DNA from 3 places in the Aquipseudomonas alcaligenes genome. Region 2 is predicted to be linked to each of the others. Evidence: predicted binding sites of a transcription regulator. Region 2 holds the regulator's gene; each other region holds the start of a gene.
The links. Region 2 encodes sigma-54, which starts transcription at its own class of promoters, with help from an activator protein. Its sites were predicted from a motif close to ANTGGCATNNANNTTGCTNT; they were not measured.
Positions count from the first base shown of each region.

Region 1: AAG092_RS03375 (circularly permuted type 2 ATP-grasp protein) is a predicted target of sigma-54. The motif match lies at 6,951-6,970, and genes of this name have one in related genera.
Region 3: AAG092_RS02715 (CmpA/NrtA family ABC transporter substrate-binding protein) is a predicted target of sigma-54. The motif match lies at 8,720-8,739, and genes of this name have one in related genera.

Region 1 is NZ_CP154874.1:698,900-709,235, forward strand. It holds gene AAG092_RS03345 (rhodanese-like domain-containing protein) at 258-644, shown strand; gene AAG092_RS03350 (cytochrome c) at 629-1,438, shown strand; gene AAG092_RS03355 (hypothetical protein) at 1,508-2,164, shown strand; gene AAG092_RS03360 (class I SAM-dependent methyltransferase) at 2,154-2,861, shown strand; gene AAG092_RS03365 (transglutaminase N-terminal domain-containing protein) at 3,759-4,559, opposite strand; gene AAG092_RS03370 (alpha-E domain-containing protein) at 4,556-5,506, opposite strand; gene AAG092_RS03375 (circularly permuted type 2 ATP-grasp protein) at 5,509-6,918, opposite strand; gene AAG092_RS03380 (type 1 glutamine amidotransferase) at 7,350-8,075, opposite strand; gene AAG092_RS03385 (NAD-glutamate dehydrogenase) at 8,229-10,336, opposite strand, start outside.
Region 2 is NZ_CP154874.1:3,110,512-3,120,847, forward strand. It holds gene AAG092_RS14995 (carbon-nitrogen hydrolase family protein) at 1-729, shown strand, start outside; gene tldD (metalloprotease TldD) at 726-2,183, shown strand; gene yjgA (ribosome biogenesis factor YjgA) at 2,204-2,725, opposite strand; gene pmbA (metalloprotease PmbA) at 2,815-4,161, shown strand; gene AAG092_RS15015 (HPr family phosphocarrier protein) at 4,216-4,488, opposite strand; gene rapZ (RNase adapter RapZ) at 4,497-5,354, opposite strand; gene ptsN (PTS IIA-like nitrogen regulatory protein PtsN) at 5,371-5,835, opposite strand; gene hpf (ribosome hibernation-promoting factor, HPF/YfiA family) at 5,849-6,157, opposite strand; gene AAG092_RS15035 (RNA polymerase factor sigma-54) at 6,315-7,817, opposite strand; gene lptB (LPS export ABC transporter ATP-binding protein) at 7,958-8,683, opposite strand; gene lptA (lipopolysaccharide transport periplasmic protein LptA) at 8,683-9,225, opposite strand; gene lptC (LPS export ABC transporter periplasmic protein LptC) at 9,212-9,778, opposite strand; gene kdsC (3-deoxy-manno-octulosonate-8-phosphatase KdsC) at 9,788-10,312, opposite strand; gene AAG092_RS15060 (KpsF/GutQ family sugar-phosphate isomerase) at 10,313-10,336, opposite strand, start outside.
Region 3 is NZ_CP154874.1:558,222-568,557, forward strand. It holds gene acnB (bifunctional aconitate hydratase 2/2-methylisocitrate dehydratase) at 1-2,238, shown strand, start outside; gene AAG092_RS02680 (YgdI/YgdR family lipoprotein) at 2,355-2,567, shown strand; gene AAG092_RS02685 (CmpA/NrtA family ABC transporter substrate-binding protein) at 2,755-3,969, shown strand; gene AAG092_RS02690 (ANTAR domain-containing response regulator) at 3,990-4,568, shown strand; gene AAG092_RS02695 (aspartate aminotransferase family protein) at 4,731-6,083, shown strand; gene alaC (alanine transaminase) at 6,387-7,643, shown strand; gene AAG092_RS02705 (hypothetical protein) at 7,683-8,069, opposite strand; gene AAG092_RS02710 (transcriptional regulator) at 8,203-8,514, shown strand; gene AAG092_RS02715 (CmpA/NrtA family ABC transporter substrate-binding protein) at 8,877-10,160, shown strand; gene ntrB (nitrate ABC transporter permease) at 10,175-10,336, shown strand, end outside.

The DNA.
Region 1 (10,336 bases), 1.7 Mb from region 2:
GCGAAGCTCTGCAGGCCACTGGCCAAAACACCAACAAGAACAAAGGCAGTAGCATCATGTTCAAACAAGCCAAGTACCGGCAGGCGACCCTGATCGTCCTTGCCACCGCCGTCATCCTGATCCTGCCCAACGTGACTCGTCTGGTCGGCTGATCATTCTTCCCCGCCGTGGCCCGATGCCGTAGCGCTCGGGCCACGGAACAACCCCCGCAGAGACTGTGCTAGCGTGAGCCTTGAACGCCTCACGAGGTCTTTGCCATGCGCCATTTCCTGCTCTGCCTCGGCCTTGCGCTGAGCCCGCTGGCCGCCCAGGCCGGCGACATCGACTCCACCGCCGCCCTGCACGCCCTGGCCCAGCCCGGTGCCGTGCTGATCGACGTGCGCACCGCGGACGAATTCGCCAGCGGTGCCCTGCCCGGCGCCACCCTGATTCCCCACGGCGACATCGCCGCGCGCATCGCCGAAGTGGCGCCGGACAAGAACACCCCGGTGGTTCTCTACTGCCGCAGCGGCCGCCGCTCCAGCATCGCCCAGGACGAGCTGCAGGCACTGGGCTACACCCAGGTGATCAACGCCGGCGGCTACGACCAGTTCAAGCTGGCCCGCGACAACCAGAGCGAGGGCCCCGCATGCACCAACTGTTGAGCCGCCTGCTGCTGGGCGCCGCCCTGCTCGCTCCCTTTGCCCACGCCGCCGAACTCAAGCTGGAACTGCCGCAGGGCAGCCGCAGCTGGAGCACCGAACAACTGTTGAGCCACCCGCAGGCGCAGCAGATCGAGATTGCCGCCGATGTAGCCTACAAGCGCGCCATGACCTACCGCGCCGTGCCGCTGGCGGCGCTGCTCGACGGCGTGCAACCCGGCGACCACCTGCAGGCCGTGGCCCTGGACGGCTTCGCCGCCGAACTGCCCGCCGCCCCTCTGCTCAGCACCAAGGGCGCTCGCGCCTGGCTGGCGGTGGAAGACCCGGCCCAGCCCTGGCCGGCACTCGCCAAGAACAAGCCCAGTGCCGGGCCCTTCTATCTGGTGTGGCAGAGCCCCGAGGCCGCGCAGATCGGCCCGGAGCAGTGGCCGTTCCAGGTCTCCACCTTCCGTCTGCTGGCGCCGGTGGCGCAGCGTTTTCCGGCGCTGCTGCCGGCGGCGGATGCCAGCGCCGAGGTGCAGGCGGGGTTTGCGGTGTTCCAGAAGAACTGTCTGGCCTGTCACCGGCTGAATGGCGCGGGGGATTCGCAATTCGGGCCTGATCTGAATGTTCCGCATAACCCGACGGAGTATTTCGCGGGGGATTTTTTGCGGCAGTACATTCGGGACCCGCAGAGTCTGCGGAGGTGGCCGCAGGGGCGGATGCCGGGGTTTAGTGAGGCGGTTTTGAGTGATAGGGAGTTGGGGGAGTTGATTGGGTATTTGGGGCATATGGCGAAGCACAGAGCCAGCCGCTGACACACCCACCAATCTTATTAATACACAGCCACGCGCCTCAAGAACAAGTAGAGCCACGAAAGAGGAAACATGCAAAAGATACTAAAGCACGCAATTTACTTATTTCTAACCATATTTGGAATAACAGCCTTCGCCAGCATTGGCGCCTTAATTTTTCTGTGGACCCAATCAACCTCAGAACAAGGCGCAAGAGAACTACCACACCTAGGCTGGCTATTGATCACCGTAATTGCCGAGGTAGTTGGAGTAATAGTCATATTCGCAAAGAAAGGCATGAAATACCTACCGGAAGTAGAAATAAATAGAAAGGAAAACGAAACTCTTGAGTTCATGCGCAACTTCATAAACTCAGGAAGCTCTGTAACAGTTGTTAGCAATCGCGTTGCATGGCTAAGAAAATCAGAGCCAATAAAAAATGCAATCATAGAAATGGCAAGAAACGGCACTCTCCTGGAAATAATAACCCCAAGCGAGGTTGATACAGACATTAGAGGCCCACTCAGCGAAGCCGGAGTCAGATTCTATGTTACAAACGAGAAACTTCCACCAGAGGCACGTTTCACCCTAGTTGACGGACATAGAAGCGGCGCAGAAAGGCTTGCCATAGCAAGAGGCGGGCATCCCGAACATGAGATCACTACATTCGACAACAACTCCGGCCCTCAAATAATTGCCATGGCCAAGGATATAATCCGTAAATCCAAGGAGCTAGCAAATGCCCCATAGATGGTGCAACTCTGCTCGCATAAGGCGAGAGCAAATCGAGTCTGGACTAGACCTGACCTTCAACGAAGTATTTAAGCCACTCTTTATTAGTCGAGTCACAGCTCTATCCCCAAGCTGTATATTAGAAATCGGCGCAGGCACTGGGCACATCTCAAAGGAACTGTCCAAAGGAGGCATATCCATTACAGCAATCGAGCCTTCAAAGGGCATGTTTGATGTAGCAAAAGATGTGTTGACCTCGACTCAAGTAGAGCTAATAAATTGTACTTCATTCGACCTACCGAAAACAAAAGTCTATCAAGTATCCATATCCCACATGGTCGCCCATGTAGTTGATGACCTAAAAGGATTTTTTATATCCATAGGAGATCATTTAACTCAAGGAGGCCATTTCATATTTTCAATCCCTCACCCATGCTTTTATAACGACTACAAAAAATTTTGGGGCAATGAATACAACTATATGACTCCTGCATCTCAGGAAGTGACATTCACCATCACAAAAGACAGTGAAAATCCCATAAGCGGCGTGCCATATCATCATCGCCCCTTATCAACGTACATAAACACATTAGTAGAAGCTGGATTTGCCATTGATGGATTTGACGAGACATATCCGAATGATGAAATCCAAAAAATGTACGGAGAGAGATGGAAATCACCGCGGTATTGTGTCTTCACCTGCAAAAAGCTCTAACAAGCAAGCAGCCTGGATATTCGTGCGTGGACAACGCTCTGCTTGCCCTCCATCGGTGCTAAGCGAAACATTCAATTCAGCTGACTCCACGCTTTTCGCCCTTACGGCGAGTCACTTTCTCTTGTTTGCCCAAGAGAAAGTAACCAAAGAGAAGGGCACCCCGACATCCGGGTTTGGCGGCTGCGCCGCCAAACTTCCCTCCCTCCGGTGCCGCTCCGGGGGCCGGCTTAGAAGGGCCATCCTTGGCCCTTTAAGCCTCTCGCCGCATCCATGCGGCTCGTCCCCCTGCGCAACACCTCCACTCGGCCTACTGACGGGGACTCGAGCTCCGAGTTGCCTGGTGGTTTTTCTTTGCGCTGCGCGCATTGATCGTTCCCACGCTCTGCGTGGGAATGTGGCTGTTGGCGCTCTGCGCCCATTGCTTGTTTTGTGTTGCTCGCAGGCCTATGACGCGGAGCGTCACGGGATGGGTTCCCACGTGGAGCGTGGGAACCATCGGGAAAGGAATACAGAACTTTCAGGCAACTCCAATCGCCCCCTTCAGGAGGCCGAACGGAATCGTTGTGGAAGGGAGCGAGCCGCATGGATGCGGCGAGAGGCTTAAAGGGCCATGGATGGCCCTTGTAAGCCGGCCCCTGGAGCAATGATGGAGTGAGGGAACCCCGCCGCAGGCGGGGCCGGATGTCGGGGGCAAGCGTTTTTGGTTCCTTTTGGGGCGACTGCCAAAAGGAACCCGCCCAGCAGGGCGGAACTGATGTTTCAACCAACACGCAAACGAGCAGCGGCACAGTTCCTATCGCGGCCAAGGCCGCTCCCACAAAGGCAGAAGCCCCCTCTCCCCCGCCCCTCTCCCGCCAGCGGGCGAGGGGAGAAAAAGCGCGCCCTGCGCGCCACGCCTCACTGCTGTTGTTGCGTCTGCATCAACGCCGCAACATTCACCCGCGCATGCATCTGCTCACCGCCACCCCCGCGCCGCATCCCGCGCACCGGACAGGCATCCAGATAATCCAGCCCCACCGCCAGCTTCAGATGCCGCTCCGGCCGCGAAAGCTGGTTGGTCACATCGAAGCTGTACCAGGCATCGCCCAGCCAGGCCTCGGCCCAGGCGTGGCTGGCCAGGTGGCCGCCGTCCTCGGTGTATAGGTAGCCGGACACATAGCGCGACGGCACGCCCAGGCTGCGCGCGCAGGCCAGGAAGGCATGGGTATGGTCCTGGCACACTCCGGCGCGGCCGGCGAAGGCCTCGGCGGCGGTGCTGTCCACCCGGGTGGCGCCCGGGGTGTAGGGCATCTGCGCGTGCAGACCGTGCATCAGGCCGATCAGGCCGTCGCGGTCGTTGCGCCCGGCACTGCTGGTGCGGGCGAAATCGCGCAGGGCGTCGTCGGCCTGGGTCAGGCGGGTGCTGCGCAGGTACGGCAGCGGCGAGCGGGTGTCGCGCTCAGACTCGCAGTGCGGGTCTATGTCCACCTGGCCGCGCGCGCCGATCACCAGCGCCTCGTGCGGCTCGTCGAGAGTCAGCACATGCAGGATGTTGCCGTAGGGGTCGCGCTGCGCGCGTACCGGCCGCGGCAGGTCGAGCTGCCAGCTGATCACCCGCTGGCGCGCGCTCTCCTGTGGGGTCAGGCGCAGGTACTGGATGCTCGCGCGCACCTGGTCGTCGTAGTGGTAGGTGGTGTCGTGGCGGATCGAGAGTCTCATACGACCTCCAGATAGGACGTGTGGATGGCGCTGCCCAGTTGACGGACGAGCAGGATGAAATCGGTGAGCCAGGTGTGCAGGCCCTCGTCGAGGACCTCGTCGATGCTGGTGTAGCGCAGGCGCGCGTCCAGTTCGGCGGCCAGGCGCTGGGCCGGGCGGCCGTTTTCGCCGGGCAGGCCGGCGAGCATCAGGTTGAGTTCTTCCATGCAGGCGCGCAGCGAGCGCGGCACTTCGGGGCGCAGCAGCAGCAGTTCGGCGATCTTGCGGGTGCGCGGCGAGCCGCGGTAGATCTCGGTGAAGGACTCGAAGGACGACAGTGCGCGCAGCAGTGCGCTCCACTCGTAGTAGCCGCGTGCCGAGGTGTCGCTGACTTCGTCGGCGGCCTCGCCGAGCATCTCGTAGCGGGCATCGAGCAGGCGCAGGGTGTTGTCGGCGCGCTCGATGAAGGTGCCCAGGCGGATGAAGCGGTAGGCCTCACCGCGCATGATGGTGCCGAAGGTGGCGCCACGGAACAGGTGCGAGCGCTCCTTGACCCACTCGCAGAAGCGGCTGATGCCGTAGCGCCCCAGGCCTTCGGCGGCGATGCCGCGCATCTCCAGCCAGGTGGCGTTGATGTTCTCCCACATGTCGGCGGTGATCCGCCCGCGCACGGCGTGGGCGTTGGCGCGCGCGGCCTGCAGGCAGCAGTAGAGACTGGCCGGGTTTTCCGCATCGAGGGCGAAGAAGTGCAGCATGCGCTCGGCGTGCAGCTGGCCGTGGCGGGTCAGGTAGTCGTCCAGGGTGCCGGTGATCAGCAGCGGCAGGGCCAGTTCGTCGAGGCCGTCGCCACAGCCGTCGTGCGGCATCAGCGACAGCGAATAGCTGACGTCGAGCATGCGCGCGAGGTTCTCGGCGCGCTCCAGGTAGCGCGACATCCAGTACAGGTCGGAGGCAGTTCTCGAAAGCATGATCAGTCCTCCACCACCCAGGTGTCCTTGGTCCCGCCGCCCTGAGACGAGTTGACCACCAGCGAGCCCTCGCGCAGCGCCACGCGGGTCAGACCGCCGGGCACCAGGCGGGTTTCGCGACCGGACAGGACGAACGGGCGCAGGTCGATATGGCGCGGCGCCACGCCGCTCTCGACGAAGGTCGGGCAGGTCGACAGGCTCAGGGTGGGCTGGGCGATATAGGCCGCCGGGTTGGCCTTGAGGCGCTCGCGGAACAGCTCGATCTCGGCCTTGGTGGCAGCCGGGCCGACCAGCATGCCGTAGCCGCCGGAGCCCTGGGTTTCCTTGACCACCAGCTCGGGCAGGTGGGCCAGCACGTGGGACAGTTCCTCGGGCTTGCGGCACTGCCAGGTGGGCACGTTCTTGAGGATCGGCTCCTCGTCCAGGTAGAAGCGGATCATGTCGCCGACATAGGGGTAGATCGACTTGTCGTCCGCCACCCCGGTGCCCACCGCATTGGCCAGCACCACGTTGCCGCTGCGGTAGGCGGCCAGCAGGCCGGGCACGCCGAGCATGGAGTCGGGGTTGAAGGCCAGCGGGTCGAGGAAGGCGTCGTCCAGGCGACGGTAGATCACGTCCACCGGCTGCGGGCCGGCGGTGGTGCGCATGAACACGCGGTCGTCGCGGACGAACAGGTCGGCGCCCTCGACCAGCTCCACGCCCATCTCGCGGGCGAGGAAGGCGTGCTCGAAATAGGCGCTGTTGAAGCGGCCCGGGGTAAGCACCACCACGGATGGGTTGTCGATCGGGCTGGAGCTCTTCAGGGTGTCCAGCAGCAGGCTCGGGTAGTGGTCGATGGGCGCCACCCGCTGCTGGGCGAACAGCTCGGGGAACAGGCGCATCATCATCTTGCGGTCTTCCAGCATGTAGCTGACGCCGCTGGGCGTGCGCAGGTTGTCCTCCAGCACGTAGAAGCTGCCGTCGCCGTCGCGCACCAGGTCGACGCCGGCGATATGGGCGTAGATGTCGCGGTGCAGGTCGAGGCCCTGCATGGCCAGCTGGTAGCCCTCGTTGGCCAGCACCTGCTCGGCCGGGATGATGCCGGCCTTGAGGATGCGCTGGTCATGGTAGAGGTCGGCGAGGAACAGGTTCAGCGCCTGCACGCGCTGGATGCAGCCGCTCTCGACGATGCGCCACTCGCTGGCGGGGATGCTGCGCGGGATGGTGTCGAAGGGGATCAGGCGCTCGGTGCCCTGTTCGTCGCCGTAGAGGGTGAAGGTGATGCCGGCGCGGTGGAACAGCAGGTCGGCTTCGCGGCGGCGCTGGGCCTGCACTTCGGCGGGCGTGTCGGCCAGCCAGCGGGCAAACTCCCGGTAGTGCGGGCGGACTGCGCCGCTCGCGTCGTACATCTCGTCATAAAAGGTGCGGGCCATGCCGTACTCCTTGTCACCCGGACAGGAGTGCCATCGCAAGGCCCGTGCCACGAAATTTATCGTTCTATTTCAATAACCTGTATGACAACCCCGAGATCCTCGCACCAATTCAGGGCAATATCGGGCGCCGCGCCGGCGGCCGCGCCCCAGGCCGTGGCAGCCTCTCTATGGGGTGCATAGGCAGCTTCGATTTCCCCTGCCGGCGGCGGCTGGGCAGACTGCACGGCATCGAACGGCGGCTGCATCAGGCCCGCCGCTTCGCAGATCGGCGCTCCCCTTCTGCCGATCGCTCCTGCTCGAGCGGCCTTTTTTATGGCTGACTGAAAGTGCTAGCCCGGATGCAATCCGGGAAGCAGGCAGCGCCCTCCCCGGATTGCACCCGGGCTACGCCGCAGAATCCGTGTAGGAAAAATGCGCCACGCCGGGACAGATCAGACAGCCCGGGCCAACGCCGGCTCGCCGAAGGCCAGGTGCAGCCAGTGCTGGTAGAAGCCCTCCGCCACCCGGTTGAGGGCGCTGACCCGGCTCGGCAGGTCGGCCAGCATCTGGCGCAGGCCCTGCTGGCTGGCCTGGGTCTCGTCGAGCAGGTGCGACCAGTCGCGCAGCCAGTTCTCCACCACCTCCACCGTCACTTCGGGATGGCCCTGCAGGGCCAGCACCTTGTCGCCCCAGGCGAAGCCCTGGTTCGGGCACCAGGGGCTGGACAGCAGCCACTCGGCGCCAGGCGGCAGCTCGAAGGTGTCGCTGTGCCACTGGTACACGGGAAATTCGCGCGGCAGGTGCGCCAGCCAGGGGTTGCCGTTGTCGCGCCGCACCAGCGGCTGCCAGCCCACTTCGGTGTAGGGCATGCGGTGCACGGCCGCGCCGAGGGCCTTGGCGATCAGCTGGCCGCCCAGGCAGTGGCCGATCAGGGGAATGTCACGCTGGATGAAGTGGCGCAATGCGTCGATTTCCGCCCTGATCCAGGGCAGGTCGTCGTTCACGCTCATGGGGCCGCCCATCACCGCCACCGCACGGGGACGGTCGAGGTCGACGCGCGCCAGCTCGCCGAGATCGGCGCGCAGCACGGTGAAATCGAGTTGCTGGGCCTGCAGGACGCTGGCCAGGTGACCCGGGGGACAATAATCGACGTGGGTCAGAATCAGGATGTCGGTCATGACTGCTCTCCGCTGTCCGCTTGCCAACGCAAGGCCCGTGCCGAAACACGGACCCGCACCGGTCTGACGGACTTTTTATTTGCGAGCAGGCTAACCGAGGCCGGCATCGCCGGCTAGTGGCCCGCACGGCGAATGCCTGCGGGCCGCGCCGGGTCAGGGAATGCACACCCCCTGCTTGTCGCTCTGCGCCAGGTCCATCAGCTCGCGGTTGGCCACGGCGTACATGGCGTAGTCGGTGCCGGTGGCCGCGCGCAGTTCGGCGAGCATGGCCAGCCAGCGCTGCACCAGCGGCCTGTGCTGTTCCAGCCAGAAGGCCACCCGCTGCTCGATGTCCTTGGGCCCCTCGGCCATCTGCAGCACGGCGATGGTGATGGCGCGCTGCTGCCAGTCCAGGTCGTCGCGGAACGCCTCGCGGGCCAGGGCCTGCCAGTTGTTCTCCACCGGTAGGCCGGTGACCTGCTGCAGGTACCAGGACAGCTCCAGCGCGCCGCCCACCGCGAAGTAGGCGGTGGCCACGTCCGCCGCCGGCTGGCCGGTGACGTCGGCGGCCTCGATGATCGGCAACAGGGTGTACAGGTGGCTGGTGCCGGCGACCACGCGGGCCAGCTCCTCCGGCGCGCCGGCCTCGACGAAGCTCTGGTAGCGCGCCAGCCACTGTTCGCGGGCCGGGCCTTCGAGCAGCTCGTCCAGGCGCCCGGCCAGCTCGGCCACGCGCGGGGCGAAGTGGCCGACGTCGCGGGCGGCGTCCAGGTCCTCGCGGCGGCTGCGCAGGAACCAGCGGGTGGCGCGGCGGCCCAGGCGCATCAGCTCGTCCATCAGCTGCAGCTGCAGTTCGGCCGGCACCTTGTAGTCCAGCGCCTCGATCTGCTTCCACCAGTGCGGCAGGCGGAACACGTCGCGCACGATGACGTAGGCGCCGGCGACGTTGGCCGCGCTCATGCCGGTGGACTCCTTCAGGCGCTGCACGAAGGTGATGCCCATGTGGTTGACCAGGTCGTTGGCGATCTGCGTGCTGACGATCTCGCGCTTGAGGCGGTGACGGCGCATGGCCTCGCCGAACTTCTGCGTCAGGCGCGCCGGGAAGGCGGTCTGCATCTCGCGGGCCAGGTAGTCGTCGTCCGGCACCAGGGATTTCAGCAGCGCTTCCTTGAGGTCGATCTTGCTGTAGGAGATCAGCACCGACAGCTCCGGCCGGGTCAGGCCGCGGCCGTTGGCGGCGCGCTCGTTGAGCTCGTCGTCGCTGGGCAGGAACTCCAGGGCGCGGTCCAGCTTGCCGGCCGCCTCCAGCGCCGCCATCAGGCGCTTGTACTCCGGCAGGCGCTCGCGGGCGCGGCGCTCGGCCAGGGACAGGGCCTGGGTCTGCTTGTAGTTGTTGCCCAGCACCAGGTTGCCGACGTCGTCGGTCATCTCGGCCAGCAGCTTGTTGCGCTGCTTGCCGGTCATGTCGCCGGCGCCGACGATCTCGCCCAGGAGGATCTTGATGTTGACCTCGTGGTCGGAGCAGTCCACGCCGCCGGCGTTGTCGATGAAGTCGGTGTTGCTGGCGCCGCCATTGAGGCCGAACTCGACGCGGCCGAGCTGGGTCATGCCGAGGTTGCCGCCCTCGCCCACCACCTTGGCGCGCAGTTCGTTGCCGTTGACGCGCAGGCCGTCGTTGGCCTTGTCGCCGACGTCGGCATGGCTCTCCTTGCTCGACTTGACGTAGGTGCCGATGCCGCCGTTCCACAGCAGGTCGACCGGCGCCTTGAGCAGAGCGTTGATCAGCTCGGTGGGCGCCAGCTTGTCGGCCTGGATGTCGAAGCGCGCCTTCATCTGCGGGGTGATGGCGATGCTCTTGGCGCTGCGCAGGAAGATGCCGCCGCCCTCGGAGATCAGCTTGGCGTCGTAGTCGGCCCAGGACGAGCGCGGCAGGTCGAACATGCGCTTGCGCTCGACGAAGCTCTTGGCCGGGTCCGGATTGGGGTCGATGAAGATGTGCATGTGGTTGAACGCAGCCACCATCTGCAGCTTGTCCGACAGCAGCAGGCCGTTGCCGAACACGTCGCCGGCCATGTCGCCGATGCCGATGACGGTGATGCTGTCCTTCTGCACGTCGATGCCGCGCTCGCGGAAGTGGCGCTGCACGCTGACCCAGCCGCCCTTGGCGGTGATGCCCATGCCTTTGTGGTCGTAGCCGGCCGAGCCGCCGGAGGCGAAGGCGTCACCCAGCCAGAAGCCATAGTCCAGGGCGATGCCGTTGGCGATGTCGGAGAAGGTCGCGG
Region 2 (10,336 bases):
GCCGCCATGGGCCGCCGCGACCTGGCTGAGCTCGGCCGCGCCGAGGCCGAGGGCCGCGGCCCCATTCTGCCCTGGCTGCAGCAGACCGCCCGTGACCTGCGGCTGTGGATAGTCGCCGGCACCATTCCCCTGCCGCCGGACGGCCAGCCCAGCGCCAAGGTGCATGCCTGTTCCCTGCTGATCGACGAGCACGGCGAGCGCGCCGCCCGCTACGACAAGCTGCACCTGTTCGACGTGGACGTCGCCGATGCCCGCGGCCGCTATCGCGAATCGGACGACTTCGCCTTCGGCGCGCAGGTGGTGGTGGCCGACACCCCGGTCGGCCGCCTGGGCATGACGGTATGCTACGACCTGCGCTTCCCCGAGCTGTACAGCCGCCTGCGCGAGGCCGGTGCCGAGCTGATCAGCGCCCCGGCGGCCTTCACCGCTGTCACCGGCGCCGCCCACTGGCAGGTGCTGACCCGCGCCCGCGCCATCGAGACCCAGTGCTATGTGCTGGCGGCGGGGCAGGGTGGCAGCCATCCGGGCGGGCGCGAGACTTTCGGCCACTCGGCGATCATCGACCCCTGGGGTCGCGTGCTCGCCGAGCAGCCCCAGGGCGAGGCGGTGCTGCTGGCCAGCCGCGACGCCGCCGAGCAGGAGGCGATCCGCCGGCGCATGCCGGTGGCCCGGCACAGACGTTTCATCGCGCCGGCCCAGCCCGGGCCGGCGCCCACGGAGTTCCTATGAGCGACATTCTCGGCCGCGTCAGCGGCCACCTGCTGACCCCCGGCAACCTCTCCATCGAGCAGCTGCCGGCGATCCTCGGCGAACTGGCCGGCCCCGGCATCGATGCTGCCGACCTGTACTTCCAGAGCCAGGTCTCCGAGTCCTGGGTGCTGGAGGACGGCATCGTCAAGGAGGGCAGCTTCAACCTCGACCAGGGCGTCGGCGTGCGTGCCCAGTCCGGCGAGAAGACCGGCTTCGCCTACAGCAACGCCATCCATGCCGAGGCCCTGAGCCAGGCTGCACGTGCCGCCCGTTCGATTGCCCGCAGTGGCCAGCAGGGCCGCGTGCAGGCCTTTGCCAGCCCGCAGGTGGTCGCCCTGTATGGCCAGGACAACCCGCTGGAGGTGCTGCAGCGCGCCGAGAAGGTCGAGCTGCTCAAGCGCATCGACGTCGCCACCCGTGCCCTCGACCCGCGCATCAAGCAGGTCACGGTGAGCCTGGCCGGGGTCTGGGACCAGGTGCTGGTGGCCGCCAGCGATGGCAGCCTGGGCGCCGACATCCGCCCGCTGGTGCGCTTCAACGTCAGTGTCATCGTCGAGCACAACGGCCGTCGCGAGCGTGGCGGCCATGGTGGTGGCGGACGCTGCGACTACCGTTACTTCCTCGAGCGCGATGGCAGCGGCGACGAGCGCGCCCTGGGCTACGCCCGCGAGGCCCTGCGCCAGGCGCTGGTCAACCTGGAGGCGATCCCTGCGCCGGCCGGCACCCTGCCGGTGGTGATGGGCGCCGGCTGGTCCGGCGTGCTGCTGCACGAGGCGGTCGGCCATGGTCTGGAGGGCGACTTCAACCGCAAGGGCAGCTCGGCCTACAGCGGGCGCATCGGCCAGCAGGTGGCGTCGAGCCTGTGCACCATAGTCGACGACGGCACCCTGGCCGGGCGCCGCGGCTCGCTGAGCCTGGATGACGAGGGCACCCGCACCCAGTGCACCACGCTGATCGAGAACGGCGTGCTCAAGGGCTACATGCAGGACAAGCTGAACGCGCGCCTGATGGGCGTGGCGCCGACCGGCAACGGCCGCCGCGAATCCTACGCGCACCTGCCGATGCCGCGCATGACCAACACCTACATGCTGGCCGGCGAGAGCGACCCGGAAGAGATCATCCGCTCGGTGAAGAAGGGCATCTACTGCGCCAACCTCGGCGGCGGCCAGGTCGACATCACCAGCGGCAAGTTCGTGTTCTCCACCAGCGAGGCCTACCTGATCGAGGACGGCCGGATCACCGCGCCGGTCAAGGGCGCCACCCTGATCGGCAACGGTCCGGAGGCGATGAGCCGGGTGTCGATGGTCGGCAACGACCTGGCCCTGGATAGCGGTGTCGGTACCTGCGGCAAGGACGGCCAGTCGGTGCCGGTGGGCGTCGGCCAGCCGACCCTGAAGATCGACGCGATCACCGTCGGCGGTACCGGCGCCTGAGGCGCCGGGTAGCGAAGGAGTTAACGCAGACCGCGCTGGACCTCGTCCAGGTCGCGGATGTATTTGAAGACTTTGCGCGCGGCGGCAGGCGGCTTGTTGTGGGCCGCTTCATGCTGGGCATGGCGGATCAGGCTGCGCAGGTGCTGGCGGTCGGTCTCGGGATAGTCGGCGACGAAGCTCTCCAGGGTGCTGTCGTCACCGGCGATCAGGCGGTCGCGCCAGCGCTCGAGGGCGTGGAAGCGCTCGTTGTACTCGCGGGTGGAGCTGTCGACCTGGTCGATCAGCGCGGTGATCGCCTCGATGTCCTGGTCGCGCATGAGCTTGCCGATGAACTGGATATGGCGCTTCTTGGCGGCATTGGCCGTGTGCTTCGGCGCCTCGGCCAGCGCCTTGCGCAGATTGTCGGTCAGCGGCAGCTTGGCGATCAGCTCGGGCTTGAGGGTGGTCAGGCGCGCACCGAGATCCTGCAGGGCATGCAGCTCGCGCTTGATCTGGGTCTTGCTCTTCTCGCCGGAGAAGTCTTCGTCGTAAGAATCAGCCATGGGGGCGGTCCGGATGGAAACGCCGTCATGATAACCAGTCAGGGAGGGCCTGTCCGCAGCGGACCGGCCGCCCGTCGTTGGAGTGCAGCATGAGTTCAGCACAAACAGTGGGTCCGCAGGCCTTGCCGGCCCTGCAGGAGCAGGTCGAGCAGATCCTCGGCGAAGCGCGCCGCCAGGGCGCCAGCGCCTGCGAGGTGGCGGTGTCGATGGAGCAGGGGTTGTCCACCACGGTGCGCCAGGGTGAGGTGGAGACGGTCGAGTTCAACCGCGATCAGGGCTTCGGCATCACCCTCTACGTCGGCCAGCGCAAGGGTTCGGCCAGCACCTCGGCCAGCGGCGAGACGGCGATCCGCGAGACGGTGGCGGCGGCCCTGGCCATCGCCAGGCACGCCTCCGAGGACGACTGCGCCGGCCTCGCCGATGCCGCGCTGATGGCCCGCGAGCTGCCCGAGCTGGACCTCTACCACCCCTGGCAGATCGCCCCGGAGCGCGCGGTGGAACTGGCCCTGGGCTGCGAGGCGGCAGCCTTCGCCAGCGATGCGCGGATCAAGAACGCCGACGGCACCACCCTCAGCACCCACCAGGGCTGCCGGGTCTACGGCAACAGCCACGGCTTCCTCGGTGGCTACGCCAGCACCCGCCATAGCCTGAGCTGCGTGATGATCGCCGAAGACGGGGGGCAGATGCAGCGCGACTACTGGTACGACGTCAACCGCCAGGGCGAGCTGCTGGCCGACCCGCTGACGATCGGTCGCAAGGCCGCCGAGCGCAGCGTGGCGCGCCTCGGTGCGCGCCCGGTGCCGACCTGCGAGGTGCCGGTGTTGTTCGCCGCCGAGCTGGCCACCGGGCTGTTCGGCCACTTCCTCGCCGCCATCTCCGGCGGCAACCTGTACCGCCACTCCTCCTTCCTCGAAGGCGCTCTGGGCCAGCGCCTGTTTCCCGAGTGGCTCAGCCTCGACGAGCGTCCGCACATCCCGCGTGCCATGGGCAGCGCGGCCTTCGATGGCGACGGCCTGGCCACCTATGCCAAGTCCTTCGTCGCCGGTGGCGAGCTGGTGTCCTACATCCTCGGCACCTACTCCGGGCGCAAGCTGGGCCTGCCCAGCACGGCCAACGCCGGTGGCGTGCACAACCTGTTCGTCAGCCATGGTTCCGAGGACCAGCAGGCGCTGATCCGCCGCATGGGCCGTGGCCTGCTGGTCACCGAGCTGATGGGGCAGGGGCTGAACCTGGTCACCGGCGACTACTCGCGCGGCGCCGCCGGTTTCTGGGTGGAGAACGGCGAGATCCAGTTCCCAGTGCAGGAAGTCACCATCGCCGGCAACCTGCGCGACATGTTCCGCCAGATCGTCGCGGTGGGTAGCGACCTGGAGCTGCGCGGCAACGTCCGCACCGGCTCGGTGCTGATCGAGCGCATGACGGTGGCCGGTAGCTGAATCTGGTTAGCAAACAAAAAGGGGCCTGCGGGCCCCTTTTTCATGCGCCGGCGATTACTCGCCCTCGTCGAATCTGTTGTTGATCAGTTCGATCAGCGCCTCCAGCGCCTCCTCCTGCCGCTCGCCCTCGCTGGCCAGGTGCAGGTTGGTGCCCTTGCCGGCGGCCAGCATCATCACCGCCATGATGCTCTTGCCGTCCACCAGGCTGTCCGGCGAACGACCGATGCGCACCTGGCAGGGGAAGCCGCTGGCCACGCCGACGAACTTGGCGGCGGCGCGCGCATGCAGGCCGAGCTTGTTGATGATGGTGATCTCGCGGGTGGGCATTGCGGTCCTTAGCCGAGGTCGCGGTGGCGGACCTGGACGTTCTTCAGCGTGGGTTTCAGGGCCTGGCCCAGGCGGTTGGCCAGGTATACCGAGCGGTGGTGGCCGCCGGTGCAGCCGATGGCGATGGTCACGTAGGAGCGGTTGCTGGCGGCGAAGCGCGGCAACCACTTGTGCAGGTAGGCCTGGATGTCCTGGTACATCTCCTCCACGTCCGGCTGCGCGGCCAGATATTCGGCCACCGGCGCATCCAGGCCGGACATCTCGCGCAGGTCCGGCTTCCAGTAGGGGTTGGGCAGGCAGCGCACGTCGAACACCAGGTCGGCATCCACCGGCATGCCGCGCTTGAAACCGAAGGACTCGACTAGGAAGGCGGTACCCGGTTCCGGCTGGTTGAGCAGGCGCAGCTTGAGGGTGTCGCGCAGCTGGTAGAGATTGAGATGGGTGGTGTCGATCTTCAGGTCGGCCAGGTCGACGATCGGCGCCAGCAGCGTGGCCTCGTCGCGGATGGCCTCGGCCAGGGCGCGGGTCTCGTTGGTCAGCGGGTGACGCCGGCGGGTCTCGGAGAAGCGCTTGAGCAGGGTCTCCTCGTCGGCGTCGAGGAACAGCACGTCGCACTGGATATGCCGGGCCCGTACCTCGCTCAGCAGCTCGGGGAAGCGCTGCAGCTGGCTGGGCAGGTTGCGCGCGTCCACCGACACGGCCACCTGCGGGTGCAGCAGCTCGGTCTGCAGCAGGGCGCGCTCGGCCAGGTCCGGCAGCAGGCTGGCCGGCAGGTTGTCGATGCAGTAGAAGCCGTTGTCTTCCAGCACGTCGAGGGCAGTGCTCTTGCCCGAGCCGGAACGACCGCTGACGATGATCAGGCGCATGGCTCAGTCCTCGGTGCTAGCGGCCGTTCTGTACGTCGACCACGACCTGATACAGCTCCTCGCTGCTCTGCGCCCGGCGCAGGCGCTCGCGCACTTCCGTGCGGTCGAGCATGCTGGCGATCTGGCGCAGCAGCTCCAGGTGCTCGTCGGTGGCCGCTTCCGGCACCAGCAGGACGAACAGCAGGTCGACCGGGGCGCCGTCGATGGCGTCGAAGTCTACCGCCGCATCCAGGTGCAGCACGGCACTGATCGGCGCCTGGCAGCCCGGCAGGCGGCAGTGTGGAATGGCGATGCCGTTGCCGAAGCCGGTGGAGCCGAGCTTCTCGCGGGCGATCAGGTTTTCGAAGATGTCCTGGCCGTCCAGATCGGGGAGATCACGGGCCACCAGGTTGGCAATCTGTTCGAGTACGCGTTTCTTGCTGCCCCCCGGCACGTTCACCAGGGAACGGCCGGAAGTCAGGATGGTTTCGAGTCGGATCATGAGGGAGGGTATGTCAGCGAGCCGTGGCGCCTTGCAGGCGGCCCAGCTGCTTTTCCTTGTGTTTGATCAGTTGGCGGTCGAGTTTGTCGGCCAGCAGGTCGATGGCGGCATACATGTCTTCGTGTTCGGCGTTGGCGACCACCTCGCCGCCGGCGATGTGCAGGGTCGCTTCGATCTTCTGCTTGAGCTTCTCGACCTCCATGGTCACCTGCACATTGGTGATCTTGTCGAAATGGCGCTCCAGTCGGCTGAGCTTCTCACCGACATAGTCGCGCAGGGCGTCGGTCACATCCAGTTGATGTCCACTGATGTTGACTTGCATACCGCTTCTCCTTGTTGCCTGGTGTAAGAGACAGGCTATCGGGCCTGCCGCCGTAACACGTTGGCTGGGAGGGCTGGTGCACTGCGGGCCGTAGTTCCCCCGTGCAGGGTATCCGGCGCTCGGTACGGTGGTGCAGAAGCCTTCCGCTCAGGGCCGCTTACATCAGTCGCTTGCGTTCGCTGGACGGCGCGATGCCGAGGGACTCGCGGTACTTGGCGACGGTGCGGCGGGCTACCTGAATGCCCTGTGCTTCCAGTAAACCAGCGATCTTGCTGTCGCTCAACGGCTTTTTCGCGTTTTCCGCGGCCACCAGTTTCTTGATGATGGCGCGGATCGCGGTGGACGAGCATTCGCCGCCCTCGGAGGTGCTGACGTGGCTGGAGAAGAAGTATTTCAGCTCGTAGATGCCGCGCGGGGTGTGCATGAATTTCTGCGTGGTGACCCGCGAGATGGTCGACTCGTGCATGCCCACCGCCTCGGCGATGTCGTGCAGGACCAGCGGCTTCATGGCCTCGTCGCCGTATTCGAGGAAGCCGCGCTGGTGCTCGACGATCTGCGTCGCCACCTTCATCAGCGTCTCGTTGCGGCTCTGCAGGCTCTTGATGAACCAGCGCGCCTCCTGCAGCTGGTTGCGCATGAAGGTGTTGTCGGCGCTGGAGTCGGCGCGTTTGACGAAGCCGGCATACTGCGGGTTGACGCGCAGGCGCGGCACTGCCTCCTGGTTCAGCTCCACCAGCCAGCGCTCGTTGTGCTTGCGCACGATGACGTCGGGCACCACGTACTCGGGCTCGCTGGCCTCGATCTGCGAGCCGGGGCGCGGGTTGAGGCTCTGGATCAGCTCGATGACCTGGCGCAGTTCGTCCTCTTTCAGCTTCATGCGGCGCATCAGCTGGCTGTAGTCGCGGCCGCCGAGCACATCCAGATGCTCGCTGGCCAGGCGCTGCGCCTCGGCCAGCCAGGGCGTGTCGGCGGGTAGCTGGCGCAGTTGCAGGAGCAGGCATTCGCGCAGGTCACGTGCGCCGACGCCGGCGGGCTCGAAGTGCTGGATGCGGTGCAGCACGGCCTCGACTTCGTCGGCCTCGATGTCCAGCTGCGGGTCGAAGGACTCGACGATTTCGTCGATGGATTCCTCCAGGTAACCCTGGTCGTTGATGCAGTCGATGATGGTGACGCCGATCAGCTTGTCGGTGTCGGACATCGGCACCAGGTTGAGCTGCCACAGCAGGTGGCTCTGCAGGCTCTCGCCGGCCGAGGTGCGGGTGGTGAAGTCCCACTCGTCGTCATCGCTGGAGGGCAGGCTGCTGGCGCTGGTCTGGTAGACGTCTTCCCAGGCGGTATCGACCGGCAGCTCGCTGGGGATGCGGTCGTGCCACTCGCCGTCCTCGCCACCCTCGGTGTTGTTCACCGCGACGGTGCTGTCCTGGAAGCTGGAGCTGTCCTGCTGCGCCTGGGTGTTCTGCTCGGCGCCGTCGGCCATGGGGTCGGAGTTGTCGAAATCCTCGCCGTCTTCCTGGCGCTCCAGCATGGGGTTGGATTCCAGGGCTTCCTGGATTTCCTGCTGCAGATCCAGGGTGGAGAGCTGGAGGAGTCGGATGGCCTGTTGCAGCTGCGGAGTCATCGTCAGCTGCTGGCCCATCTTGAGGACTAGCGACGGTTTCATGGTGTGGGGCTGGGTACCTTGTTCACTTGCCGGCGCGCGGCGCCATCCACTGCAGGGCGGCGGGCCGCCCTAGGAAGCAAATTATATGCCTGACCTTGAATGATTCTAGCCCTTTGTGCAAGCCCCGCACTCGGTCGCGCTCAGAGGCGGAACTCGTGGCCCAGATAGACTTCCTTGACCAGCTGGTTGGCCAGGATGGTGTCGGCGTCGCCTTCGGCGATCAGCTGGCCGTCGTTGACGATGTAGGCGGTCTCGCAGATGTCCAGGGTCTCGCGCACGTTGTGATCGGTGATCAGTACGCCGATGCCCTTGGCCTTGAGGTGGTGGATGATCTGCTTGATGTCACCGACCGAGATCGGGTCGACGCCGGCGAAGGGTTCGTCGAGCAGGATGAACTTGGGCTCGGTGGCCAGGGCGCGGGCGATCTCCACCCGGCGTCGTTCGCCGCCGGACAGGCTCATGCCCAGGCTGTCGCGGATATGGCTGATGTGGAATTCCTGCAGCAGCGATTCCAGGGCCTTCTCGCGGGCGGCACGATCGAGGTCCTTGCGGGTCTCGAGGATGGCCATGATGTTGTCGGCCACGGAGAGCTTGCGGAAGATCGAGGCTTCCTGTGGCAGGTAGCCGATACCGGAGCGGGCGCGGCCGTGCATCGGTTGATGGCTGAGGTCGAGGTTGTCGATCAGCACGCGTCCCTGATCGGCCTGGACCAGACCGACGATCATGTAGAAGCAGGTGGTCTTGCCGGCGCCGTTGGGGCCGAGCAGGCCGACGATCTGGCCGCTGTCGATGGACAGGCTGACGTCGCGGACCACCTGGCGGCCCTTGTAGGCTTTGGCCAGGTGCTGGGCTTTGAGGGTCGCCATTACTGTTGCCCCTGCTCGCCGTTCTTCTTGCGTGGTTGCAGGATCATGTCGATGCGCGGGCGCGGCACCGAGACGTTGCTGCCCGTGGCGCGGCCGGCGTTGACGATCTGGCGCTGGGTGTCATAGACGATCTTCTCGCCTTCGAAGACGTTGCCCTGCTGGATCACCTTGGCCTGGTCGATCAGCACGATGCGCTCGTTGGTCGCGTAGTACTGGATGGTCAGGCCGTAGGCCTTGACGATTTCCTTGTCCTCGGCGGGCTTCTGCTCGTAGTAGGCGGGTTTGCCCACCGAGGTGAAGACTTCGATCTCGCCGTTGGCATCCTGGGTGATGGTCACGGTGTCGCCGGTGATCTTCAGGGTGCCCTGGGTGATCACCACGCCGCCGCGGTACACCGCCACGCCTTGTTTGTCGTCCAGTTCTGCGCTGTCCGCCTGTACCCGGATCGGTTGCTCGCGGTCACTGGGCAGGGCCCAGGCGCTGGCGCTTCCGAGCGCGGCGCCCAGGCTGAGCAGTAGGGGGAAGGTTTTAACGAACCTCATGCTGGCCTCTTACGTTGGACAGCAAGTTGATCTTGCCGTCGTTCATGTACGCTTTCATTCCCTGTGCCGTGGTCACCCCATTGGCGGCCTCGATTCTAACGGCTTGCTGGGTCTGCGCATATTCCTCGTCTGGGAATACGGTGACCCGGCTGCTGGTAATCACGGTGGGGCGGTTCTTGGCGTCGGTGCGGGCGATGCGCACGTTGTCGATCAGTTCGACCTGCTTGCCCTCGGGGGCGACCTCGCCCTTGTCGCTGCGCACGTGCCAGGGGTAGTCGGTGCCGCGGTACAGCTGCAGGTCGGGCTTGTCCACCAGGGTGATGTCGCTGGCCCTGATGTGCTCGAGCTTGGCGGCGGTCATCTCGTAGTGCAGTTTGCCGTCATCCTGGAACTGCTGGGTGCTGGCGCCTATCACGTAGAAGTCGATGGCGCTGTCGGTCTCCGCTGCCCGGCGTTCCATGAAGCTTTCCGGGCGGATGTTCCAGTAGCCGAGTGCGCCGATCAGGGCGACGGCCAGCAGGCCGATCAGGTAGTTGCGCAGTTTGCCGTTCATGGAAAGGTCCTAGAGGTAGGCGGCCTGGGCGGCTTCCAGCGTGCCCTGGGCTTGCATGATCAGCTCGCAGAACTCGCGCGCGGCGCCTTCGCCGCCGCGGGCGCGGGTCACGCCGTGGGCGTGCTGGCGGACGAAGCCGTCGGCGCTGGCCACGGCCATGCCCAGGCCGACACGGCGAATCACCGGCAGGTCGGGCAGGTCGTCGCCCAGATAGGCGACCTGGTCGTAGGCCAGGCCCAGTTCGCCGAGCAGTTCGTTCAGAACGACAAGCTTGTCCTCGCGGCCCTGGTACAGGTGCTGGATGCCCAGGTTCTGCGCGCGGCGCTCGACCACCGGAGTCTTGCGCCCGCTGATGATGGCGGTGCGCACCCCGGAGTTGATCAGCATCTTGATGCCGTGGCCGTCCAGGGTGTTGAAGGTCTTGAATTCACTGCCGTCCGTGAGGAAGTACAGGCGGCCGTCGGTGAGTACGCCGTCGACGTCGAAGATGGCCAGTTTGATGGCCTTGGCGCGTTGCAGCAGGTCGGTGGTCATTTACATCACTCCGGCGCGCAGCAG
Region 3 (10,336 bases), 1.5 Mb from region 2:
ATGTTCGACGCCTTCCACGACGTCGCCGAGCGCGCCAAGAAGGGCAACGCCGCCGCCAAGGCCGTGATGCAGTCCTGGGCCGAGGGCGAGTGGTTCCAAAACCGCCCGGCCGTACCGGAAAAAGTCACCCTGACCGTATTCAAGGTCACCGGCGAAACCAACACCGACGACCTGTCGCCGGCCCCGGATGCCTGGTCGCGCCCGGACATCCCGCTGCACGCCCTGGCCATGCTGAAGATGGCCCGCGACGGCATCAACCCGGACCAGCCGGGCTCCGTCGGCCCCATCAAGCAGATGGAAGCGCTGAAGGCCAAGGGCTACCCGGTGGCCTACGTCGGTGATGTGGTCGGTACCGGTTCCTCGCGCAAGTCCGCCACCAACTCGGTGCTGTGGTTCTTCGGCGACGACATCCCCTTCGTGCCGAACAAGCGCGCCGGTGGTTTCTGCTTCGGCACCAAGATCGCCCCGATCTTCTACAACACCATGGAAGACGCCGGCGCCCTGCCGATCGAATTCGACTGCACCAACCTGGCCATGGGCGACGTCATCGACGTGTACCCGTACAAGGGTGAAGTGCGCCGCAACGGCAGCGACGAGCTGGTCACCACCTTCCAGCTGAAGACCGACGTGCTGCTCGACGAAGTCCGCGCCGGCGGCCGTATCCCGCTGATCATCGGCCGCGGCCTGACCGAGAAGGCCCGCGCCGAGCTGGGCCTGGCCCCGTCCACCCTGTTCAAGAAGCCGGAATCCCCGGTCGACAGCGGCAAGGGCTTCACCCTGGCGCAGAAGATGGTCGGTCGCGCCTGCGGCCTGCCGGAAGGCAAGGGCGTGCGCCCGGGCACCTACTGCGAGCCGAAGATGACCACCGTCGGCTCCCAGGACACCACCGGCCCGATGACCCGCGACGAGCTGAAGGACCTGGCCTGCCTGGGCTTCTCCGCCGACCTGGTGATGCAGTCCTTCTGCCACACCGCCGCCTATCCGAAGCCGATCGACGTCACCACCCACCACACCCTGCCGGACTTCATCATGACCCGCGGCGGCGTGTCCCTGCGTCCGGGCGACGGCATCATCCATAGCTGGCTGAACCGCATGCTGCTGCCGGACACCGTCGGTACCGGTGGCGACTCGCACACCCGCTTCCCGCTGGGCATCTCCTTCCCGGCCGGTTCCGGCCTGGTGGCCTTTGCCGCCGCCACCGGCGTGATGCCGCTGGACATGCCGGAATCCGTACTGGTGCGTTTCAAGGGCAAGCTGCAACCGGGCATCACCCTGCGTGACCTGGTCCATGCCATCCCCTACTACGCCATCCAGCAGGGCCTGCTGACCGTCGAGAAGAAGGGCAAGAAGAACATCTTCTCCGGCCGCATCCTCGAGATCGAAGGTCTCAACGAGCTGACCGTCGAGCAGGCTTTCGAGCTGTCCGACGCCTCCGCCGAGCGTTCCGCTGCCGGTTGCACCATCAAGCTGCCGGAAAGCGCCATCGCCGAGTACCTGAAGTCCAACATCACCATGCTGCGCTGGATGATCGGTGAAGGCTACGGCGATGCCCGTACCCTGGAGCGTCGCGCCCAGGCCATGGAAGCCTGGCTGGCCAAGCCGCAACTGCTGGAAGCCGACAAGGACGCCGAGTACGCCGCTGTGATCGAGATCGATCTGGCCGACGTCAAGGAGCCGATCCTGTGCGCCCCGAACGATCCGGACGATGCCCGCCTGCTGTCCAGCGTGCAGGGTCGCAAGATCGACGAAGTGTTCATCGGTTCGTGCATGACCAACATCGGTCACTTCCGCGCCGCCGGCAAGCTGCTGGACAAGGTCAAGGGTGGTATCCCGACCCGTCTGTGGCTCGCTCCGCCGACCAAGATGGACCAGCACCAGCTGACCGAGGAAGGCTACTACGGCATCTACGGCAAGGCCGGCGCCCGCATGGAAATGCCGGGTTGCTCGCTGTGCATGGGTAACCAGGCGCGCGTGCAGACCGGTGCCACCGTGGTCTCCACCTCTACCCGCAACTTCCCGAACCGCCTGGGCGACGCCACTGACGTCTTCCTGGCCTCGGCCGAGCTGGCCGCCGTTTCCTCGATCATCGGCAAGCTGCCGACCGTCGAGGAGTACATGGCCTACGCGAAGGATATCGACAGCATGGCTGCCGACATCTACCGCTACCTGAGCTTCGACCAGATCGCCGAGTACCGCGAAGCAGCGGCCAACGCGAAGATCCCGGTCATCCAGGCCTGAGCCTAGCCGAATGAAGAAGCCCCGCCCCGTGCGGGGCTTTTTCTTGATGCAGCTCAGCCGCTCGCCCCCAGGCCCGGCTAGAGTCATGGATAGCCTCTCCAGCCTAGGAGCCCGCCATGAAACGCACCCTCTGCATCACCCTGCTCTGCCTGTTTGGCCTCGTCGGCTGCGCCAGCGAGTACATCATCACCACCAGCGATGGCCAGATGCTGGTCAGCCACGGCAAACCGGAATTCGACAAGGACACCGGCATGCTCGAATTCGAGGACAGCGAAGGCCGCAAGCAGCAGATCCCCCAGGCCAACGTGAGGCAGATGCTGGAACGCTGACTCGCCCGTGCTCTGCGCAAACCCCGCTTCGGCGGGGTTTTGCGTCTCTGGCATATGGCTTGCAGAGTTGTAGTCAGCAGAACTCTCTCCAACGGCGGAGTCAGTTCACAGACAATGGCGTCGTTTCCGGCCACCGCCCCGCGGCGGCCAGGAACGGCGCCTTTTTGTTCAACGGCGGAACAAAGACATGACCGACAGCAGCACCACCCGAAGCGATGCCCTGACCTGGGTCGCGGGCAGCGATGCCCCGGAAAAGAGCGCACTGAATCTGGGCTTCATGGCCCTCACCGACTCCGCCTCGCTGATCGTCGCCGCGACGCAGGGCTTCGCCCAGCCCTACGGCCTGACCCTCAACCTGCAGCGCCAGGCCTCCTGGGCCGGCCTGCGCGACCGCCTGCTGAGCGGCGAGCTGGACGCCGCGCAGATGCTCTATGGCCAGGTCTACGGCATCGACCAGGGGCTCGGCGGCCCGGCCACCGAGATGGCCATCCTCATGGGCCTATGCCAGAACGGCCAGGCCATCAACCTGTCGCAGCCGCTCAAGCAGGCTGGCGTGACCAGTGCCGAGGCACTGGCCGCACGCGTGCGCCAAGGTGGTGCAAAGCTCACCTTCGCCCAGACCTTCCCCACCGGCACCCATGCCATGTGGCTGTACTACTGGCTGGCGGCCCAGGGCATCCATCCGCTGGAGGACGTCAGCACCGTGGTGGTGCCGCCCTCGCAGATGGTCGCCCACCTGCGCGCGGCCCGTATCGACGGCTTCTGCGCCGGCGGCCCCTGGGGCGCCCTGGCGGTCGAGGAAGAGCAGGGCTTCACCCTGGCCACCAGCCAGGACATCTGGGCCGACCACCCGGAAAAGGTGCTGGGCGTGACCCGCGCATTCGCCGAACAGTACCCCAACACCGCCCGCGCCCTGACCATGGCCGTGCTGGAGGCCAGCCGCTTCATCGACGAGAGCGAGGAGAACAAGCGCGGCACCGCGCAGCTGATCAGCGGCAGCGAGTACGTCGACGCCCCGCTCTCGGCCATCGCCCCGCGCTTCCTCGGCCAGTACCAGGACGGCCTCGGCCACGCCTGGCTGGACGCCCATCCGCTGCGCTTCTTCGCCGGCGGCGAGGTGAACATGCCGTGGCTGTCCGACGGCATCTGGTTCCTCACCCAGTTCCGCCGCTGGGGCCTGCTCAAGGACGATCCGGACTACCTCAGCATCGCCCGCCGCATCCACCGCCTGGACCTCTACCGCAGCGCCGCCGAGGCCCTGGGCGTCCCGGTGCCGGAACACGCGATGCGCCGCTCCACCCTGCTCGATGGCAGCACCTGGGACGGCAGCGACCCGGCCGGCTACGCCCGCTCCTTCGCCATTCATGCGCGCGCCGACAGCGCCACCGCCATCGCCCTGTAACGGATCGAGATAGAAACCAGATGCTACGCATACTCCTGATCAACGATACGCCGAAGAAGGTCGGCCGCCTGAAGAGTGCGCTGATCGAGGCCGGTTTCGAGGTGATCGACGAATCCGGGCTGACCATCGACCTGCCCGAGCGGGTCGAGGCGGTGCGCCCCGACGTCGTGCTGATCGACACCGAGTCGCCCGGCCGCGACGTGATGGAACAGGTGGTGCTGGTGACCCGCGACCAGCCGCGACCGATCGTCATGTTCACCGACGAGCACGACCCGCAGGTGATGCGCCAGGCCATCCAGTCCGGGGTCAGCGCCTACATAGTCGAGGGCATCCAGGCCGAGCGCCTGCAGCCGATCCTCGACGTGGCCATGGCACGCTTCGAGAGCGACCAGGCCCTGCGTGCCCAGTTGCAGGCGCGCGACGCCCAGCTGGCCGAGCGCAAGCGCATCGAACTGGCCAAGGGCCTGTTGATGAAGATGAAGAGCTGCAACGAGGAGGACGCCTACACCCTGATGCGCCGCCAGGCCATGAGTCGCCAGCAGAAGCTGATCCAGGTGGCCGAGCAGATCATCGCCATGCACGACATGCTTGGTGATTGACCGCCCGGGCGGCACAACTGTACCGCCCGAAAGCCAACTGTTACCCCCGCTGCAATGGCACAGAGACCTACTGTACGACCATCTGCAGACAACTGTGTATCTGCTACAACGGCCGGCCACTGGCTATCGTGAAGGCATATCCCAGCCTGTCACGGACCCGCCATGAGCCTTGATGAACGCCAGCTGCTCGCCGCAGCCGACCGCCGCGCCCTCGCCTACTTCGACGCCACCCCCGAGCGCAGGGTCTTCCCCGACGCCGCCGCCATTGCGGCGCTAGGCGCCTTCGACCAGGCGCTGCCACAGCGCGGCCAGGAGCCCGAGCAGGTACTGCGGCAGCTCGACGAAGTCGGCTCGACGGCCACCGTGGCCAGCAACGGCCCGCGCTACTTTGGTTTCGTCATCGGCGCCACCCTCCCCGCCGCTGCCGCCGCCGAACGCCTGGTGCTGGCCTGGGACCAGTGCGCCTCCTCGTTCGACAACTCGCCGGCCGCCGACCGCCTGGAGAAAGTCGCCGGGCGCTGGGTCTGCGAAGCCCTCGGCCTACCCCGCGAGAGTGCCGTCGGTTTCGGCACCAGCGCCACCGCCTGTACCCTGGCCTGCCTCTCGGCAGCCCGCCGTACGCTGCTGGCCCGCCTGGGCTGGGACTTCGACGCCGACGGCCTGATGGGCGCGCCGGAGATCCGCGTGGTGCTCTCGGAAACCGCGCACATCACGGTGAAGAAGGCCCTGCGCATCCTCGGCTTCGGCATGAACCGCCTGCACTACGCCGCGGTGGACGCGCACGGGCGTATCGACCCGGCGCGCCTGCCGGCGCTGGACGCGCGCACCTTGCTGATCCTACAGGCCGGCGAAGTCAACACCGGCGAGTTCGACCACTTCGCCGAGCTGATCCCCAGGGCCCGCGAGGCCGGCGCCTGGGTGCATGTCGACGGCGCCTTCGGCCTGTGGGCCAGGGCTTCCTCCTCGGCGCACCTGGCCGAAGGCGTGGAGCTGGCCGACAGCTGGACCAGCGACGGCCACAAGTGGCTGAACACCCCCTATGACAGCGCCATGGCCATCTGCCGCGACGCCGACGCCCTGGCCGCGGCGATGAACAGCGATGCCGCCTACGCCACGGCGAGCAAGGATGCGCAGAAGAACCTGACCCTGGAATTCTCCCGCCGCGCCCGTGGCGTGGCGATCTGGGCGGCGCTGGCCAGCCTCGGCCGCGACGGCCTGCGCGAGATGATCGACCGCCATATCCGCCAGGCCGGTGAGCTGGCCGAGGCTCTGCGCGCCGGTGGCTACCAGGTGCTCAACCGCGTGGTGCTCAACCAGGTACTGGTGCGCGGCGACTCGGATGAGCAGACCGTCGCCATCCGCGAGGCAGCCCAGGCCAGCGGCGAGGTCTGGTTCGGCTCGACCATCTGGCAGGGGCGCCCGGCCTTCCGCCTCAGCCTATCGTCCTGGCGCACCCGGGACGTGGACGTGCAGGCCCTGGCCGAACTGCTGCTGCGCCTGAAGCGACAGCTCTGACGCGGCAACTCCCCTCTCCCACTCGTGGGAGAGGGGCTGGGGGAGAGGGCGTTGGCTCAAAGCCCCTCTCCCCAGCCCTCTCCCGTAAACGGGAGAGGGAGCAAAGCGAGCCGTACCTACCCCACTCACTGTGATGGGGATAGGTGAGAAGATCGCAACCAGGCTCTGACAACTGCTCCGCCCCATTGCCGCAGAACTGCTCTGGACAACGGCAGGCCCACACCCTTATCTTCGCGCCAGGCCACACGCAGGTGGCCTGCGTCGCTCGGACGGTTCCGGGCGCTTACGTACTTCGAGGACAGCATGGCCGACAACGCCAAGCGCCGCTTTGCGCGCATTGATCGTCTCCCCCCCTACGTTTTCAACATCACCGCCGAGCTGAAGATGGCTGCCCGCCGCCGTGGCGAGGACATCATCGACTTCAGCATGGGCAATCCGGACGGCGCCACGCCGCCGCACATCGTCGAGAAGCTGGTGCAGGTCGCCCAGCGCGAAGACACCCACGGCTACTCCACCTCCCGCGGCATCCCGCGCCTGCGCCGCGCCATCTCGCGCTGGTACAAGGACCGCTATGACGTGGAGATCGACCCGGAAAGCGAAGCCATAGTCACCATCGGCTCCAAGGAAGGCCTGGCGCACCTGATGCTGGCCACCCTGGACCACGGCGACACCGTACTGGTGCCCAACCCCAGCTACCCCATCCACATCTACGGCGCGGTGATCGCCGGCGCCCAGGTGCGCTCGGTGCCGTTGGTGCCGGGCGTGGACTTCTTCGCCGAGCTGGAGCGGGCCATCCGCGAAGCCATTCCGAAACCGAAGATGATGATCCTCGGCTTCCCCTCCAACCCCACCGCCCAGTGCGTGGAGCTGGACTTCTTCGAGCGCGTGGTGGCCCTGGCCAAGCAGTACGACGTGCTGGTGGTGCACGACCTGGCCTACGCCGACATCGTCTACGACGGCTGGAAGGCCCCGTCGATCATGCAGGTACCGGGCGCCAAGGACATCGCCGTGGAGTTCTTCACCCTGTCCAAGAGCTACAACATGGCCGGCTGGCGGGTCGGCTTCATGGTCGGCAATAAGGAACTCGTTGCGGCCCTGGCAAGGATCAAGAGCTACCACGACTACGGCACCTTCACCCCGCTGCAGGTGGCAGCCATTGCCGCCCTGGAAGGCGACCAGCAATGCGTGCGCGATATCGCCGAGCAATACCGCGAGCGCCGCAACCTGCTGGTCAAGGGGCTGCACGAGATCGGCTGGATGGTGGAGAAACCCAAGGCCTCCATGTACATCTGGGCCAAGATCCCTGAGCCCTATGCCCACCTGGGCTCGCTGGAGTTCGCCAAGAAGCTGCTGCTGGAGGCCAAGGTCTGCGTCTCCCCGGGCCTGGGCTTCGGCGACTATGGCGACGACCACGTGCGCTTCGCCCTGATCGAGAACCAGGACCGTACCCGTCAGGCCATCCGCGGCATCAAGGCGATGTTCCGTGCCGACGGCCTGCTCGAGGCGCCACCCGCCAAGCCGAAACGCGCGACCGGCAAGGCCAAGCCTGCAGCGGTGTAAGAAGGCCAAGGCCCCGACCCGAGTCGGGGCCTTTTCATTTCAGCCCGAGTAATCCAGCGCCGTCCAGGCCCGCGACAGGTCGCTGGCGATGCTGCAGCCAGGCCGCTCCAGGGCCTCGCCGGCGCCATGGGCCAGGCGCGTCACCTCACCCTCGCCACCGCGCTCGGTCAGCCACTGCAGGCGCCCGCAATTGGGGGTATCGATCACGTAGCTGGCGGCGATGCTCGACTCCTGTCCCGGCAGCTTGACCACGTCGAGTACCCTGCCGGCCTCCTCGACCCGCTTGCCGTCGCGTACCAGCACGGCCCAGGCCGCGCCGCCTTCGATCACCAGGTAGGCACCATTGGCCTTGGGTTGCTCCAGCTGCGGCTGGGCACAGCCGGCCAGCACGGCCAACAGCAGAATTGTCATCAGCTTGTGGTGCATATAAGCGACTCCTGTTCCGACTTCGGTTGCGATGCGCCGACGGCACTTGAGCTGTACTATTATCCAGTAGTGTTTATTTGTACAGTGCTTTTCGTTTACTCTTTTGTGGCCCTGGAACCCGAGGAGATCGACCATGCTGGACGTACTGCAGCTGAAGAACAGAGTGAACCAGATGCCGCTGGAGAGCATCCGCGCCACGGTCGACGAGCTGCGCCTGGAGGGCCTGGTCACCGGCAGCAAGACGCCGTTCAAGCGGGTGCATTTCAACACCTGCTTCGCCGAGATCGAGGCACTGCTGCAGCGCGCCGGCTATCACCGCCCGGTCGACGTGGTCGGCTACCAGGGCCAGGCCTACGCGCTGTTCGACTCTGGCCGCTGGGAAGCGGTGGAAGTGCTGCGCTGGCTCAAGGAATACGTCGAGGAGGCGCAGCGCCAGCGCGTCTGAAGCGCCAGCGTTCCGAACCAAAAGCGTTCACGCCCGTGCAGGCCAGGCTCCTGCACGGTGCAGATCCACCTCCCGCCCCTGCGCCTGCCATAGCCTCATCCATCCCTCGCAGTATCTCCTAAGCCACTGATTCACAAGCCATCTGCAAGCCAGCGAGGCGCATGACAGGCCCTCCGTTGCCGTCGACCACAGAGCCTGCGGAAAAACTGGCAAGCCCCTTGCAAAAGCACAGTCAGATTCCAGCGCAGCACACCAACGGCGGTGAGCCGCGGATCACGGACAACGGCGTCCGTCAGAACTCCCTCCCCCATCGGGCGTTCTGGCGTACGCCGTTTTTTATTGCCCATGACAAGGAATACCCCATGAGTGAGCGTGATTCGAAAAAACCGGTCGACAACAGCCGCCGCAATTTCCTCAAGCAATCCATCGCCATCGCCGGCACGGTCGGCGGCATTGCCGCCCTCGGCCTGTCCGCCCCCGGCTTCCTGCGCAGCGCGGCCTACGCCGCCGGCTCCGATGCCCCGGAGAAGGCAGCACTGAACATCGGCTTCATTCCGCTGACCGACTGCGCCTCGGTGGTGGTCGCCGCCACCCAGGGCTTCGCCGCCAAGTACGGCCTGACCATCACCCCGAGCAAGGAGGCCTCCTGGGCCGGTGTGCGCGACAAGCTCAACACCGGCGAGCTGGATGCCTCGCACGTGCTCTACGGCATGATGTACGGCTCCCAGCTGGGTATCGCCGGGCCGCAGAAGGACATGGCGGTGCTCATGGGCCTGAACCAGAACGGCCAGGCCATCACCCTCTCCAAGCAGCTCAGGGACGCCGGCGTCACCACCGGCGAGCAGCTCGCCGCACACATCAAGAAAGGCGGCACGCCGCTGACCTTTGCCCAGACCTTCCCCACCGGCACCCATGCCATGTGGCTGTACTACTGGCTGGCCCACCACGGCATCAACCCCTTCACCGACGTCAAGACCATCACCGTGCCGCCGCCGCAGATGGTGGCCAACATGCGCGTCGGCAACATGGACGGCTTCTGCGTCGGCGAACCCTGGGGCGCGCGGGCGATTCACGACAAGATCGGCTTCACCGCCGTCACCACCCAGCAGATCTGGGCCGACCATCCGGAGAAGGTGCTGGGCTGCTCGCGCGAGTTCGTCGAGCAGAACCCCAACACCGCCCGCGCCCTGATCATGGCCCTGCTCGACGCCAGCCGCTTCATCGAGGCCAGCGCGGAAAACAAGAAGGCCACCGCCAAGCTGATTTCCGGCAAGGCCTACGTCAACGCGCCGGCCGAGGTCATCGAACAGCGCTTCCTCGGCAACTACGAGGACGGCCTGGGCAACAGCTGGCAGGACCAACACGCCATGGCCTTCTGCAAGGACGGCAGCGTGAACTTCCCCTACCACTCCGATGGCATGTGGTTCCTCACCCAGTTCAAGCGCTGGGGCCTGCTCAAGGACGACCCGGACTACGCCGCCGTGGCCGCCCAGGTCAACCAGACCAAGCTCTACAGCGAGGCAGCCGGCGCCCTCGGCCTGGCCGTACCGAGCAGCCCGCTGCGCGCCAGCACGCTGATCGACGGCAAGGTCTGGGACGGCTCCAACCCGGCCGCCTACGCCGCGTCCTTCGCGATCAAGGCATGAGGAGGTAAGTGAGCATGAACGCCCCTGTCAAAGCGCCACTTCCGGTGGCCAAAGCTACCGCTCCCAGCCTGCCTCCGCGTCCGGCCTCGCCGGGCGCGGAGGCGCTCGCCGCCCTGTGCAAGGCGGCCATCCCGCCACTGCTCGGCATCGCCCTGTTCATCGGCCTGTGGGCCCTG